3 linked regions of the Azospira inquinata genome follow. The protein of the gene in region 3 interacts with the protein of the main gene of each other region in a pairwise test. Links are inferred from orthologs where the notes say so. Each region holds a gene or a part of one and is shown on either strand. Other genes may lie near its edges.

Evidence for each region.
Region 1: the proteins of aceE (region 3) and nth interact in binary tests that used the Escherichia coli proteins (3 or more experiments, as listed by UniProt). The link is inferred for Azospira inquinata from one-to-one orthologs.
Region 2: the proteins of aceE (region 3) and groL interact in binary tests that used the Escherichia coli proteins (3 or more experiments, as listed by UniProt). The link is inferred for Azospira inquinata from one-to-one orthologs.

What each region holds. Positions count from the first base shown.
Region 1 is NZ_CP064782.1:2,690,467-2,695,463, forward strand. What follows is about bases 868-3,724. They hold nth (endonuclease III), read right to left. Parts: upstream 2,693-3,724; coding sequence 2,042-2,692; downstream 868-2,041. Other genes in these bases: Azoinq_RS12305 (DUF1841 family protein), read right to left, coding at 868-876; Azoinq_RS12310 (FIST C-terminal domain-containing protein), read right to left, coding at 869-1,960; Azoinq_RS12320 (electron transport complex subunit E), read right to left, coding at 2,714-3,412; rsxG (electron transport complex subunit RsxG), read right to left, coding at 3,440-3,724. Also shown: Azoinq_RS12300 (methyl-accepting chemotaxis protein), read left to right, coding at 1-322; more of Azoinq_RS12305, read right to left, coding at 448-867; more of rsxG, read right to left, coding at 3,725-4,111; Azoinq_RS12330 (RnfABCDGE type electron transport complex subunit D), read right to left, coding at 4,116-4,997. UniProt on the Escherichia coli protein: DNA repair enzyme that has both DNA N-glycosylase activity and AP-lyase activity. The DNA N-glycosylase activity releases various damaged pyrimidines from DNA by cleaving the N-glycosidic bond, leaving an AP (apurinic/apyrimidinic) site.
Region 2 is NZ_CP064782.1:2,171,872-2,176,908, forward strand. Bases 1,173-4,069 are described here. They hold groL (chaperonin GroEL), read left to right. Parts: upstream 1,173-1,743; coding sequence 1,744-3,396; downstream 3,397-4,069. Other genes in these bases: groES (co-chaperone GroES), read left to right, coding at 1,409-1,699; yedF (sulfurtransferase-like selenium metabolism protein YedF), read right to left, coding at 3,497-3,754; yedE (selenium metabolism membrane protein YedE/FdhT), read right to left, coding at 3,751-4,069. Outside these bases: Azoinq_RS09955 (type I restriction endonuclease subunit R), read right to left, coding at 1-983; more of yedE, read right to left, coding at 4,070-4,947.
Region 3 is NZ_CP064782.1:822,346-827,749, forward strand. Bases 1,188-4,451 are described here. They hold aceE (pyruvate dehydrogenase (acetyl-transferring), homodimeric type), read left to right. Parts: upstream 1,188-1,572; coding sequence 1,573-4,251; downstream 4,252-4,451. Other genes in these bases: aceF (dihydrolipoyllysine-residue acetyltransferase), read left to right, coding at 4,272-4,451. In the rest of the region: Azoinq_RS03645 (PAS domain-containing sensor histidine kinase), read right to left, coding at 1-1,129; more of aceF, read left to right, coding at 4,452-5,404. UniProt on the Escherichia coli protein: Component of the pyruvate dehydrogenase (PDH) complex, that catalyzes the overall conversion of pyruvate to acetyl-CoA and CO(2).

The sequences.
Region 1 (4,997 bases), 1.9 Mb from region 3 along the record:
CACCCGGGAGGCGGTGAGCCGCATGGAAAGCGCGGTGACCGAGGTGGAATCGGGCAATCAGTTGATGGGGGAGAGCGTGGCCGGGCTGGCGGGCATTACCCAGTCTTCCCGCCAGGTGACGGACATGGCCCGGCAGATTTCCGACGCCGCCCAGCAGCAGACCGTGGCCAGCCAGGAGGTAAGCCGGAGCATGGAACACATTTCCAGCCTCATCGAGCAGAACACGGCGGCGGCCCAGGATGCGGAACAGGCCACGGCAGCCCTGCTGGAACACACCAATCTGCTGCGGGAACTGCTGGCCGGCTTCCGCCTGAGGGCTTGAGGCAGGGGGCGGGGGTATTCGGGGCCCGGTTCCCCGGGGAACCATGGCGAGCGCGGGGGACAGGGCGATGCCCTCTCTTGAGGGCTCCCGGTCTAGGTTCCAGGCCCCGGGGCGATGAGATCCGCCTAGCGGGCCAGACTCTGGACCGCCGCCAGATATTCCTGGGGATCCACGGGGGCGCTGGCGGTCTGGGCCCGGTACACCGTTTCCCCCAGACATTCCAGAAGCCGGTGCTGGGCCTCGTGCTCATCCGTCAGCTTGCGGCAGAGCCGCTCATAGGCGTCCCGGATGCCCGGGGGCTGGTCGATGGAGAGCTGTTCCTGAATGGCCAGGTGGAGGGACAGATGGAGGAAGGGGTTCATCTGGCCTCCTTCCGGCGGCCATTCCCGGGCCAGGGCCTGGGCCTCGTCCTCTAGCAGTTCCCGGTATTCCGGATGGGGCAGAATGACCGCCACCGCCTGCTGTTCCATGGGCTCCAGGGGTTGCTGTTGCTGGTACTTGCGCCAGGCGGTGCAGAAAAATTGACGGACTTGATCGCGGCTGGGGCTAAACACGGGGGGCGGTCTCCGATGGGTGACTGAAGAGGGCGGTGAGGACCGTATTGTGCACCAGGGTACGGCCTTTCGGGCAGGGCAGGAGCTGGCCGCTGCCATACACCCCCAGGAGGGGCAGGTTGGGGAACTGGGCCTTCAGGGCCAGCCAGTCCCGGTCCTCGCCCCCATAAAAATAGGGGCCCCGGCCAATGCAGGAAAAAACCAGGGCGAAATCCGGGGCTGCCACCTCCTGGGCCAGGGCGGCGAGCCGGTCCCGCAATTCCTGTTCCGCCGCCAGGGGCTGGCGGATGGCCCAGACCAGCTGGCGTCCGGGGCGCAAAGGGGCGGCCAGGGTCAGGGACCGGTCCCCGTTGGCGGTGAGCAGGGGCACCAGTTCCGCCTCCTGGCGGGCCAGGGCCGCCGCCGGGGGGCTGTCCGCCAGCACGGCGGTGAGCTGGTGCAGGGGCAGGGGGGAACGCTGGCGCAGATCCGGGGGAAGGCGCCGCAGCAGGGCGTCCAGGGCCGGCTGGCCATCCACCTGGGTCAGATCGTGCCCCTGGCAGCGGGTGACCGTCGCCCCTTCTCCGAGAAAGCGTAGGCCGTGGGCGGCAGCGTAGTGGCCCCGGCTTCCCTTGAGGCGCAGATGGAGGGGGCCGGGAGCCAGGAGGCGACCGCCCTGCCAGAGGGGTAGGGGGGCCTGGGTGTTGCTATAGACCCCTCCCAGCCAGGAACCCGGGCCGGGAAGATGGTCCGGACTGCCGTAGGCCAGCCCGGGAAAGCCGTCCTCCGGGCCATGGGCGGTCTCCAGACCGAAGGGAGCGGCCAGGGCCAGGACGGCGACGGCGGGCCGGTCCAAGACCCAGCCGTCTTCGGTGAATAGGCCCGCCCCTATGCCCCCCGCCACCTGGAGACAATCGGCGGCCCGGGAGGCGGTGAGTACGGCGGCGGCTCCTGCCCGGGCGAAATCCGGGGTGAGGAAGAGGAGGAGGGCGCTGGCCCGGGCTGCGCCCTGGGCGGACAGGCGCGCCAGGGCCTGGTTTACGGCCTGATCCACCAGGGCGGGATGGGCGTCGTTACCGGAAACCAGGGCGGTGGCGGCGTACATGGCGGGTCCTTGGCCAGGGCTCAGGGGTGAAAGGGATAAGGGGAACGCCGCCCCCCCAGGGATGGGGCCTGGGCGGCGGGGTCAGACATGGGCGGGCTGGTCCGCCGTCTTCTCCGGATTTTCGCAGAGATCGGCGATGAGGCAGCGTTCGCAGTCAGGCTTTCTGGCCTTGCACACGTAGCGGCCCAGGAGAATGAGCCAGTGGTGGGCGTGTTGCTTGTATTCCCCGGGGGTGAATTTTTCCAGCTTGGTTTCCACTTCCAGGGGGGTCTTGCCAGGGGCCAGCCGGGTCCGGTTGGCAACCCGGAAAATATGGGTATCCACCGCAATGGTGGGATGGCCAAAAGCCACGTTGAGCACCACGTTGGCGGTCTTGCGGCCTACTCCGGGCAGGGCTTCCAGGGCGTCCCGGTCCTCTGGCACCTGGCCTCCATGGCGTTCCAGAAGCAGGTGACAGGTGGCGATGACGTTTTTGGCCTTGGTGCGGTAAAGGCCGATGGTCTTGATGTAATCCGCGACCCCGGCTTCCCCCAGAGCCAGCATGGCTTCCGGGGTGGGGGCGGCGGGAAAGAGGCGGCGGGTGGCTTTATTGACCCCCACATCCGTGGCCTGGGCCGAAAGGAGAACGGCGATGAGGAGCTGGAAGGGGGTGGCGTATTCCAGTTCCGTGGTCGGCGCCGGGTTGGCCGCCTGGAGCCGGGCGTAGATCTGGGCGCGTTTGGCGGCGTTCATGGCGGGCTTGGGGGCCGGGGCCTAGTGGCAACCGCCGGCGGTCACCGGTTCGGGAATGGGGCGCTGGGCCCGGCGGGCGGCCCGGGCTTCCACCCAGTTTTTCCAGGCCACCAGGCAGCCCAGCACAATGAAGGCGCCGGGGGGCAGGATGGAGACCAGGAAGCCCGGGTAGTTTTCCGGCAGAAGGCGCAGATGGGAAAGGCTGGGGACCACCAGTTCAATGCCGCCGAACAGGTTGCCCGTGCCGATCAGTTCCCGCAGCCCCCCCAGGAGGGAGAGGGTCCAGATCATGCCGACCCCCATCATGGCTCCGTCCAGGGCGGAGGCCAGGGGACTGTTCTTGGCGGCGAAGGCTTCGATCCGGGCCAGCACCAAGCAGTTGGTAATAATCAGAGGAATGAAAATGCCCAGCACCAGGTAGAGGCTGTGCAGGTAGGCATTCATGGTCAGGTCCACCATGGTCACCACGGCGGCGGCGATGAGGATGAACACGGGAATGCGGATTTCATGGGGAATGAAATTCCGCAGACAGGCCACAAAGAAATTGGACAGGGCCATGACTAGCAGGGTGGCCAGGGAGAGCATGAAGCCATTGACCAGACTGGTGGTGATGGCCAGCAGGGGGCACATGCCGAGAATCTGGACCAGGCTGCTGTTCTGCCGCCAGACCCCATTGAGCATGATGTCCTTGATTTCGGCGCGGCTGGGAAGAAAGGCCATGTTTTGTCTCGTGCAACGAAGAGTGGGTTATTTGGCGGGAACGGCCGGGGCGGCGAACAGCTCGTCCCGGTGGGCGTTGGCGTAGGCCAGGGCTTTTTTCACGGCCTTGACCACGGCCCGGGGTGTGACGGTGGCGCCGGCCACGGAATCAAAATGGCCGCCGTCCTTCTTCACCTTCCAGCCCTTTTCCTCCACCCGGGCGAAGGAAAGACCGGTGAATTGCTCGATCCAGGGATGATCCTTGTGCTTATTGTCTTTCTTGGGGTCGATGTAATCCCCCAGCCCCGGGGTTTCCTTGTATTCCGTCACCCGCACCCCGGCCAGTTCCCCGTTGGCCTTGACCGCCACCAGCATGCGGATTTTGCCCGCGTAGCCGTCCGGCGCCACCGCTTCCATCACCAGGGCGGCGGGCTGGCCCTGGAGCCGGGCCCGATAGATGAGGGATTTATCGTCCTGGCCCAGTTCCGGCGTGGGGGGAATCTGGGTTTCGTCCTGGAGCAGATTGTTGTCGTACAGGGCCTGGGGCAGCACTTCGCCGATGCTGCGCTGCTTTTCCTCGGCGGCGGAAGCTTCAATACCCGGCCGGGTGAGGGCGTAAATGGCTGCCAGCACGGCGGTAAAGACAATGACGAAAAGGAACAGGATGACGGCGGTGCGCGCCGCCAGAGTGGTGGCGCTGGGGTCTTTGACGGTCACCATGGCCTTAATCCTTTTGACCGAAAACCGGGGGTTGGGTGTACATGTCGATGAGGGGCACGCAGATATTCATGAACAGCACGGCAAAAGCCACCCCATCCGGATAGCCGCCGAAGACCCGGATCAGGTAGGTGAGCAGGGCCGCCCCGGCGGCGAAAATGATCTTGCCCCGGGGCGTGGTGGCGCCGGACACCGGATCGGTGGCGATGAAGAAGGCGCCCAGCATGGCGCCGCCGGAAAAGAGGTGGAACAGGGGATTGGCGAAAGCCGCCGGGTGGAAGGCCCAGAGCGCCCCGGAAAAGAGGGCCAGCACGGCCAGGAAGGTGCAGGGCACATGCCAAGTAAAGACCTTCTGCTGCCACAGCCACAGGCCGCCCAGCAGGTAGCCTCCGGCCACCCATTCCCAACCCTGGCCCGCCATGGTGCCGAACACCTTGGGATTGGCCAGAATGCCCGCCACGGTGGCATGGCCTTCACCCAGCTTCAGGGCGGTCTTCAGGCTGTCCAGGGGGGTGGCGCTGGTCACCGCATCCACCCGGGGCAGGCAGCCGAAAATGATTTGCAGCTGCTGGCCGAAATCCCCGCCGATCCCGGGCCACTGGGACATGAGGGAAGGGAAGGAAACGATGCATACCGCAAAGGCGATCATGGCCGGGTTGAAGGGGTTTTGCCCCAGGCCGCCATAGAGCTGCTTGGCGATGACGATGGCGAACAGCACTCCCACCACGGTGAGCCACCAGGGGGCCAGGGGCGGGAAGGTGAGGGCGATGAGCCAGGCTGTGACCAGGGCGGACAAGTCCCCCAGGAAGAGGCCCAGGGGCTTGCCCCGTACCTTGAGCATGGCCCCTTCCGCCACCAGGGCGGTGAGGCTGGCCAGGGCCAGCTGGAC
Region 2 (5,037 bases), 1.3 Mb from region 3 along the record:
TTTTCTTCGACGCAGTTTTCCTGGAAGCGGTTGAATTCCTCCCGGGTCTGGCGATCCAGATCCTTGCGGTCCACCACGAACAAACATTTGTCGATGTCCGGGTTGTCCTTGAGCAGGGTGGAGGCCTTGAACGAGGTAAGCGTCTTGCCGCTGCCGGTGGTGTGCCAAATGTAGCCATTGCCGCAGCGTTGGTGGATGCAGTCCACAATGGCCTGCACGGCATAAATCTGGTAAGGCCGCATCATTAGCAGCTTCTGCTCGCAGGCCACCAGCACCATATAACGGCTGATCATCTGGCCCAGGGTGCATTTGGCGAGAAACTGCTCGGCGAAAACCTCCAGATTGGTGATTTTTTTGTTGTTCTTGTCGGCAAATTGGTAAACCGGCAGAAAGCGTTCATCCGCGTTGAAGCTGAAATGGCGGGCGTTGTTGTTGGCAAAGTACCAAGTGTCCGCCCGGTTGCTCACAATGAAGAGCTGGATGAAGCAGAGCAGGGTCTTGCTGTAGCCGTTGCCAGGGGCGTCCTTGTAATCCACGATTTGTTGCATGGCTCGGCGCGGACTGACGGCCAAAGTCTTGAGCTCAATCTGCACCACCGGAACCCCGTTGATGAGCAGCATCACGTCGTAGCGGTGGTAACTGTTATCGGTGTTGATGCGTAACTGGTTGACCACTTCAAAGTGGTTTTTGCACCAGTCTTTGATATTGACCAACGTGTAGTTCAAGGGGGTGCCGTCGTCCCGTTCGAAAGCCGTGATGCTGCGCAACGTCTGAGCCGCTTTATAGACATCCGCCGTAATAACGGTATCGAGCAGGCGCTGAAATTCGCCATCGGTGAGTTTGACCCGGTTTAATGCTTCAAATTTTTCACGGAAATTGGCTTCTAGGGCTGCCCGATCCCGGATGTCCGGGCGGTAGGTGTATTTGAGGTCATCCAGCTTGGCAATCAGATCAAGCTCGATTTGGTTTTCCGTGGTTGACATGTGGATCACCTGAAACAGGCGAATGGTATTTTGTAATGGGCGGAGTCTAACAGTGCTTGGCGGAGCAACCCAACTACCATGAGGGTGACAAGTGCGCTATGGCTTTCCTTTCATTTGTTGTGGGGAGCGTTGCCCTGGAGTGGCCTTCCAATGCTTCGGCGCTGGAGGAATGTTTTTCCGAAAGGGGAAACGGCATGAACCAGCCGCTGCCTCCGCAAAACGGGGAACAGGGGAGGTGGGCCTGGGAGTCTGACCTTCTCCCCAATCACCCCACCCCACAATTTTCCCGTCCCCAGGGCTTGAAATCCCCCTAAGCCGCCCCTATTATTAGCACTCGCAACGGTTGAGTGCTAACACCCGGTGGGGTGGGGCACCGACGCCGGACAAATTCCACCGTACAACTTCGCAACAAGGAGCTAAATCCTATGAAAATCCGTCCCTTGCATGATCGCGTGATCGTCAAGCGCCTGGAAGAAGAACGCAAGACCGCTTCCGGTATCGTTATCCCCGATGCAGCCGCTGAAAAGCCCGATCAAGGTGAAGTGGTTGCCGTGGGCAACGGCAAGCTGCTGGACAACGGTGAAGTCCGCAAGCTGGAAGTGAAAGTGGGTGACCGGGTGCTGTTCGGCAAATATTCCGGTCAGACCGTGAAGGTGGATGGCCAGGAAGTGCTGGTCATGCGCGAAGAAGACCTGATGGGCGTGATTGAGGCCTAAGCCTCCTTTCCCCCTGTTCAATCGATTTATTGAGGAGAGTATCAATGCCTGCTAAGGAAGTTAAATTCGGCGATTCCGGTCGCGCCCGCATGGTTGAAGGCGTCAATATTCTGGCTGACGCTGTCAAAGTGACCCTGGGCCCCAAGGGCCGTAACGTGGTGCTGGAACGCTCTTTCGGCGGCCCCACCGTGACCAAGGACGGTGTGTCCGTGGCCAAGGAAATCGAACTGAAGGACAAGTTCGCCAACATGGGCGCCCAAATGGTCAAGGAAGTGGCTTCCAAGACCTCCGATCTGGCCGGTGACGGCACCACCACGGCTACCGTGCTGGCCCAAGCCATTGTCCGGGAAGGCATGAAGTACGTGGCCGCCGGCATGAACCCCATGGATCTGAAGCGGGGTATCGACAAGGCGGTGGAAGCTACCATTGATGAGCTGAAGAAGCTGTCCAAGCCCTGTTCCACCACCAAGGAAATCGCCCAAGTCGGCTCCATTTCCGCCAACTCCGATGCCTCCATCGGTGAAATCATCGCCCAGGCCATGGAAAAGGTCGGTAAGGAAGGCGTGATCACCGTGGAAGACGGCAAGTCCCTGCAAAACGAACTGGAAGTTGTGGAAGGGATGCAGTTCGACCGCGGCTACCTGTCCCCCTACTTCATCAACAATCCGGATAAGCAAATCGCCATCCTGGAAAACCCCTATGTGCTGCTCTTCGACAAGAAGATATCCAACATTCGGGATCTGCTGCCGGTACTGGAACAAGTGGCCAAGGCCAGCCGTCCCCTGCTGATCATCGCCGAAGACGTGGAAGGGGAAGCCCTGGCCACCCTGGTGGTGAACAACATCCGCGGCATCCTGAAGACCGTGGCCGTCAAGGCTCCTGGCTTCGGCGACCGTCGTAAGGCCATGCTGGAAGACATCGCCATCCTCACCGGCGGTCAAGTGATCTCCGAAGAAGTGGGCCTGTCCCTGGAAAAGGCCACCCTGGAAGATCTGGGCCAAGCCAAGCGCATCGAAGTGGGTAAGGAAAACACCACCATCATCGACGGCGACGGCACGGAAGACGCCATTAAGGCCCGCGTGACCCAAATCCGCGCCCAAATCGAAGCCGCCACTTCCGATTACGATCGGGAAAAGCTGCAAGAACGGGTGGCCAAGCTGGCCGGCGGTGTGGCCGTGATCAAGGTGGGTGCTGCCACCGAAATGGAAATGAAGGAAAAGAAGGCTCGCGTGGAAGATGCCCTGCACGCTACCCGCGCCGCCGTTGAAGAAGGGATCGTCCCCGGGGGCGGTGTTTCCCTGCTGCGCGCCCGTGCCAATGTGGGCTCCCTGAAGGGTGCCAACCACGAACAAGACGCCGGCATGAAGATTGTGCTGCGTGCCGTGGAAGAACCCCTGCGCCAAATCGTGGCCAACGCTGGCGACGAACCCTCCGTGGTGGTGAACAAGGTGCTGGAAGGCTCCGGTAACTTCGGTTACAACGCTGCCACCGGCGAATACGGCGACATGGTGGCCATGGGCGTGCTGGATCCCACCAAGGTGGAACGCACCGCCCTGCTGAACGCCGCCTCTGTGGCCGGTCTGATGCTGACCACCGACTGCATGGTGGCCGAACTGGTGGAAGACAAGCCTGCTGCTGCCGGCATGCCCGATATGGGCGGCATGGGCGGTATGGGTGGCATGGGCATGGGGATGTAATTTCCCCCGAGTCCTGCACTCAAGCAAAAGCCCGGCTTCGGCCGGGCTTTTTTATGGGGCAGAGGGGGCAAGACCTCCACCCCGGGGGAAGTCCCCCCTTTCAGCGGCGGATCAGATAACGGATGGTGGGGCCGTCCTGCACCACCTCCAGTACCTCATAGCCGTGGTTTTTCGCATCCACGGGAATACTGTTGATGGACTGGGGACAGTCGGTCACCACTTCTAGCACCTGGCCCGGAGCCAGCTGGGGCAAGGCCTCCAGGGTGGCCACCGCCGGGTAGGGACAGGGCTCCCCCCGCATATCCAGGCGGAAATCGGGGGCGGGCAGGGAAGCGGGTTGGGTCGGGGTTTGGGTCATAGGGCCTCCTGGGCCGCTTTACGGGCAAAGAAATGTTTTTCCCACCACAGCACGGCCAACAGGGCGACGGCCAGCAGCAGATAGGTGACCAGCAGGCCTCCTGCCGGGCCAAAGGTTTCCAGCAGATTGACCTTGGCGTAGGGGGTGACCAGAAGGGGGGTCAGATCGTCCCAGTAAATGGCCAGCAGGGTAGAGCCGATCACATTGCCCAGACCTACCCACCAGTAATGCACCTGGCCTTCCACGGCCCGGTACATCCAGCCCGTTTCACAGCCCCCGGCCAGCACAATGCCAAAGCCGAAGAGCAGTCCCCCCAGTACCGCATTGGGCCCGGCCCACATAATCTTGGGGGCCACTCCCAGTTGCACGTAGCTGAAGACGCCGATAACGCTCACCGCCATACCCAGGAGAATGGCCTTGGCCATCTGGGTACGGCCGGTGATCCACAAATCCCGGAAAGCGGAGGTGAAGCAGACCTGGGCCCGTTCAATGATTAGGCCGAAGGCCAGTCCGAACAGGGCTGCCAGCCCCAGCTTGGGGGTGGCCCCCACCTTGCTGCCCGCCCAGGCCAGAAAGGCGAGAAACACCACCATGCCTAGGCGAAAGCGGCGGGCCGCCTGGCGGGGATCCTGTTGCAGGGGCGTGGGGGCGCTCACCTTTTGCAGCTTCAGGGGTACCCGGAACAGGGGTAGCAGGGTAAAGCGGGCGCCAAACCAGGTGCCCACGGCGGTCGCCAGGGCAAAGAACCAGGCGTGCAGGGAAAACTGGGGAATGCCGGTGAAAAAGGCGGCCAGATTGCAGCCCATGGCCAGACGGGCGCCAAAGCCGGCAATGATGCCGCCCACCAGGGCCTGGGCGATGCGGATCGGATGCTGGGGCAGGCGCAGCTTGACGTTGTTGGCCCACAGGGCGGCGGCGAAGCAACCGGCGAACATGCCCAGGATCATCATCCCATCCACCCGTTCCAGGGGCGTACCCTCAAAGTGCATGAGCTTGAAATAGGTCCAGGTTTCCGGGTGGTAACCGGCGAATTGGAGCAGGTGGCCGCCCCAGCGGGTGAATTCCCCGGTCACGGCCCAGAAGGTGCCGGTGATGCCGAAGTAGTAGGCGGCCAGCACCCCGGCGGCGATGATGGCCGGCACGGGAGGCCAAAAGGTGATGAGAAAGCGTTGCTTGAAGGTCGGCCAGTTCATGGCGGCAAAAACTCCTGAAACGAAAAAAGACCGGGGGCCGAAAAACCGGCTGGGCCCGTCGGGGGCGCATTTTCCCACGTTTCCTCGCCC
Region 3 (5,404 bases):
CGATCAGGGGGGAGATGTAGAAGCGCACGTCAATACGCTCCCCGTTTTTGCGCATCACCCGCTGCTCAAAGCCCCGGGGGGGAATTTTGCCCGCCAGGGTCTGGGCGAAATTGGCTTCCAGAGTGGGACGTTCCTCGGGGGGCCAGTAGGGGAAAGGGGGCTTCAAGCCCAGGAGTTCGGTCTCGGACCAGCCCAACATGCGACAAAAGGCCGGATTGACGTCGATGATCCGGCCTTCCAGGTCAATGGCCCGCAGCCCCGTGGAAACGGATTCCTCAATGGCCTTGCGAAAGCCGTATTCCTCCAGCACCGCCGCCTCAGCTCGCTTGCGGTCCGTGATGTCGTGGGCCACCGCGTAAAGCAGGCCGTCCTGGGGAGCCGGATTGAGATTCCACAACAGCCATTTTTCTCCGCCACTGGCACAACGGAAGCGCCCTTCGAATTCCCAGGGCTTGCCCTGGGCCAGGCGGGCCAGGCCATCTTCCACCTTGGAATCGTCCGGGGCCACCGCCAGTTCCACCAGGGAACGCCCTACCAATTCTTCCAGCCGATAGCCCAGCACCCGCTGGAAAGCCGGATTGGCCCGGCGAATGCGCCCCCCCAGGGTAGCCACGCAGAGCAGGCCCAGGGAGAGGGAAAAAAGCCGATCCCGATCCCGTTCCACCTTGCGCCGGGAGCGGCGCTCCCAGAGGAAAGCCCCGGCCGCACCGGCACCGAGCAGAAGCCCGGGAATCAGGCCATAACGCCAATCGGTACCGGAAACGGGGGTTGCCTCAGGGGCCGGGATGTCGGGCGTTGTCGCGGAAGCCGCCGGCACCGGGTCCGCCCCGGGGGAAGGCATGGACGCCGCATCACTGGCAGGCGAGGTCTGAAGATTTCCCGCCCCGGCCCGATCCCCGGCGCTGCCCCTGGAGGAGGTGCCATGACGGACCGGAGCTGGCTGGCCGGTCTCCCGCCCCCAGCCCACCTCGTCGGGGGCGGGCATGGCCAGGCCGTTGCCGCCCCCCACGGGGCGCAGGCCGGCCCCTTCGCCCCAGGCGGGAGCACCGCCTGCAAGCAGCAGCCCCCCGGCTAAAGCCAATAGGGACGCCCGTTTACGGGGAAAAAAGAAAACCGGGGAAGTACGCATGAAAAAATCAAACCGCATGACAGGGCCAGGGCAATCGGCAGCAGGGCCCTATTGTAAAGCCAGCAGCCCCCTTTCCCGGGGAAAACTTCCGGAGAATGGGCATAGAAGCGGCGGGCAACCCAGCTTTTTGCCCCGCACCGCCGCTTGGCGGAGAAATCCCACCCGGGTCCCCATCCGCCGGGCTTTTCCTCCGGAGCATCCCCTCTCACCGGGGAATTTAGGCCCCATTTCCCCCGCTTTTCCCACTCCGCCCCAAATGGGGAAAGCCAGGACTGGCGCTTGTTGCGCCGCAATATTGCACATTACGAACCTCGTTTTTATAATGCGGAACGACGCTAGGCGAAGTCCCCATTTCGATCTAAGCTAGGCATTGCTCCATACCCTGGAGCGATGCAAGAGCGTCCATCCAGGCCTAACAAGACCGACATTCAGGAGACAAAATCATGGCAGCTCCCTCCCCTTCCCCCCTTTCTCCCAACCCCGATCTGGACCCCGGTGAAACCCGGGAATGGATTGACGCCCTGGCCGGGGTCATCGATAAGGAGGGCCCGGACCGGGCCCATTTCCTCCTCTCCCGCCTGATTACGGAAGCGCGGGAGGACGGCATCGACCTCCCCTATAGCGCCACCACCGAATACATCAACACCATCCCGGCCAATCAGCAGCCCAAATACCCGGGGGACCCGGACATGGAGGAAAAAATCCGCTCCGTGATCCGCTGGAATGCCGCGGCCATGGTGGTCCGGGCCAACAAGCACACCAACGTGGGAGGCCACATCGCCTCCTTCGCCTCCAGCGCCGTGCTCTACGACGTGGGCTTCAACTGGTTCTGGCGCGCCCCCACGGCGGAGCGGGGCGGGGATCTGATTTACTTCCAGGGCCACTCCGTGCCCGGGGTTTATGCCCGGGCCTTCATGCTCGGTCGCCTCACCGAAGAGCAAATGGACAGTTACCGCCAGGAAGTGGACGGCAAGGGCATTTCCTCCTACCCCCACCCCTGGCTGATGCCGGATTTCTGGCAATTCCCCACCGTCTCCATGGGCCTGGGGCCTTTGCAGGCCATCTATTCCGCCCGCTTCATGAAATACCTGGATAGCCGGGACGTGGCCAAAACCGCCGGTCGCAAGGTCTGGGCCTTCCTGGGGGATGGGGAAATCGACGAAGTGGAATCCCTGGGGGCCATCGGTATGGCGGCCCGGGAAAAGCTGGATAACCTGATTTTTGTGGTGAACTGCAACCTGCAACGGCTGGACGGCCCGGTGCGGGGCAACGGCAAAATCATCCAGGAACTGGAAGGGGACTTCCGGGGCGCTGGCTGGAATGTCATCAAGCTCATCTGGGGCACCCACTGGGACGCCCTCTTCGCCCGGGATAAAAAGGGCATCCTGAAAAAACGCATGATGGAATGCGTGGACGGGGAATACCAAACCTTCAAGGCCAAAAACGGGGCCTATGTGCGGGAGCATTTCTTCAACACCCCGGAACTGAAGGAACTGGTGGCGGACTGGACCGATGACGACATCTGGGCCCTGAACCGGGGCGGCCACGACATGTTCAAGATTTACACCGCCTTCAAGGCTGCCACGGAAACCCAGGGCCAGCCCACGGTCATCCTGGCCAAGACCATCAAGGGTTACGGCATGGGGGTGGCCGGGGAAGCCATGAACATCGCCCACCAGGCGAAGAAAATGGGCACGGACGCCTTGAAGCGCATGCGGGACCGTTTCGGCCTGACCATTCCGGACGACCAGATCGAACAGGTGCCCTACCTGAAATTCCCGGACGATTCCCCGGAAGTGGCCTACATGAAGGCCCGGCGGGACGCCCTGGGGGGCTATATTCCGGCTCGGCGGCGTACTGCCGAAGCCCTGCCCATGCCTCCCCTGTCCGCCTTTGACAGCCTGCTCAAGGCTTCCGGCCAGGGTCGGGAATTTTCCACCACCATGGCCCTGGTACGCATCCTCAGCCACCTGCTCAAGGACAAGGCCCTGGCCAAACACATTGTCCCCATCGTGCCGGATGAATCCCGCACCTTCGGCATGGAAGGCATGTTCCGCCAGTTCGGCATCTGGAATCAGGAAGGCCAGAAGTACGTGCCGGAAGACCACGACCAGCTGATGTTCTACAAGGAATCCCGCACCGGGCAGATCCTCCAGGAAGGCATCAACGAAGCGGGGGCCATGGCGGACTGGATCGCCGCCGGGACCAGCTACAGCACCCACGGGGTGCAGATGGTGCCCTTCTACATCTTCTATTCCATGTTCGGCCTGCAACGCACCATGGATCTGTGTTGGGCGGCCGCCGACCAACGCACTCGGGGCTTCCTCATCGGGGGCACCTCCGGGCGCACCACCCTGAACGGGGAAGGGCTGCAACACGAGGACGGCCATTCCCACCTGCTCTCCGCCGCCATTCCCAACTGCATTTCCTACGACCCCACCTTCGCCTATGAAGTGGCGGTGATCGTCCAGGACGGCCTGCGCCGCATGTATGTGGAGCAGGAAGACGTCTATTACTACATCACCGTGCTCAACGAAAACTACGAGCACCCGGAAATGCCGGAAGGAGTGGAAGCCGCCATCCTCAAGGGCATGTACCAGCTGAAGAAGGGGGTGGCGTCCGACGGTCCCCGGGTGCAACTGCTCGGCTCCGGTTCCATCCTCCGGGAAGTGATCGCCGCCGCCGACCTGCTGCGTCAGGACTGGGGCGTGGAAGCAGACATCTGGTCCTGCCCCAGCTTCACCGAGCTGTCCCGGGACGGCTACGCCGCCCAGCGCTGGAACATGCTCCACCCCCTGGAAACGCCCCGCCGTTCCCACGTGGAAGCCTGCCTGGAAGACACCCGGGGCCCCATCGTGGCGGCCACCGACTATGTGCGCCTGGTAGCCGACCAAATCCGTCCCTTCCTCAACCGCCGCTACACCGTACTGGGCACGGACGGCTTTGGCCGCTCCGACACCCGGGCCAAGCTGCGCCACTTCTTCGAAGTGGACCGCTACTGGGTCACCCTGGCCGCCCTCAAGTCCCTGGCGGACGACGGGCTCCTGGCCCGGGAAAAGGTGGCCGAAGCCCTGACCAAATACGGTCTGGACCCGGAAAAACTCAACCCCCTGCACGCCTGATGCCCTGACGGAGACAAACCATGAGCCAAGTGATTGAAGTGAAGGTTCCGGACATCGGGGATTTCAAGGATGTGCCGGTCATCGAAGTAATGGTCAAACCCGGGGACACGGTCCAAGTGGACGACGCCCTGGTCACCCTGGAATCGGACAAAGCCACCATGGACGTGCCCTCCCCGGCCGCCGGGGTGGTCAAGGAAATCAAGGTACAACTGGGGGACCGGGTTTCCGAAGGTAGCCTGGTTGTGCTGCTGGAAGCCTCCGGGGACGCCACCGCAGAAGCGCCCGCCGCTCCGGCGGCAGCGCCCACCCCGAACGCCCCGGCCCCCGCAGCAACGACCGCCCCCGCCCTGGTGGAAGTGACCGTGCCGGATATCGGGGACTTCAAGGACGTGCCGGTCATCGAGGTATTCGTCAAACCCGGTGACCCGGTGAAGGTGGATGACGCCCTGGTGACCCTGGAATCGGACAAGGCCACCATGGATGTGCCCTGCTCCGTGGCCGGGGTGGTCAAGGAAGTGAAGGTGAAGCTGGGGGACAAGGTGTCCCAAGGGGTCGCCGTGGTGGTGGTAGAAACCGCCGCCCAGGCATCCGCCCCGGCCCCGGCAGAAGCCCCCGCCGCCCCCTTCCGCATCACCCCCCCGGAATTTACCGGCCCGGCCCCCACCCAGCCCTACGCCCCGGCGGCCCTGGCCCCCGTACCGCCCCTGGGAGGCAAGACCCACGCCTCTCCCTCGGTACGGGCCTTCGCCCGGGAACTGGGGGTGGATTTAACCAAGGTGGCCGCCACCGGCCCCAAGGGTCGCATCCTCAAGGAAGACGTGACGGCCTTCGTCAAGGGCGCCCTGTCCGGCGCCGCTCCGGCTGCGGCTCCTGGCGGCTCCCTGGGCGGTGGGCTGGATCTGTTGCCCTGGCCCAAGATCGATTTCAGCAAATTCGGGGAAATCGACACCCAGCCCCTGTCCCGCATCAAGAAAATCTCCGGTCAGAATCTGTCCCGCAACTGGGCCATGATTCCCGCCGTGACCTACCATGAGGACGCGGACATCACGGACCTGGAAGCCTTCCGGGTCCAGCTCAACAAGGAAAACGAAAAGGCGGGCATTAAGCTCACCATGCTGGCTTTCCTCATCAAGGCCAGCGTCCGGGCCCTGCA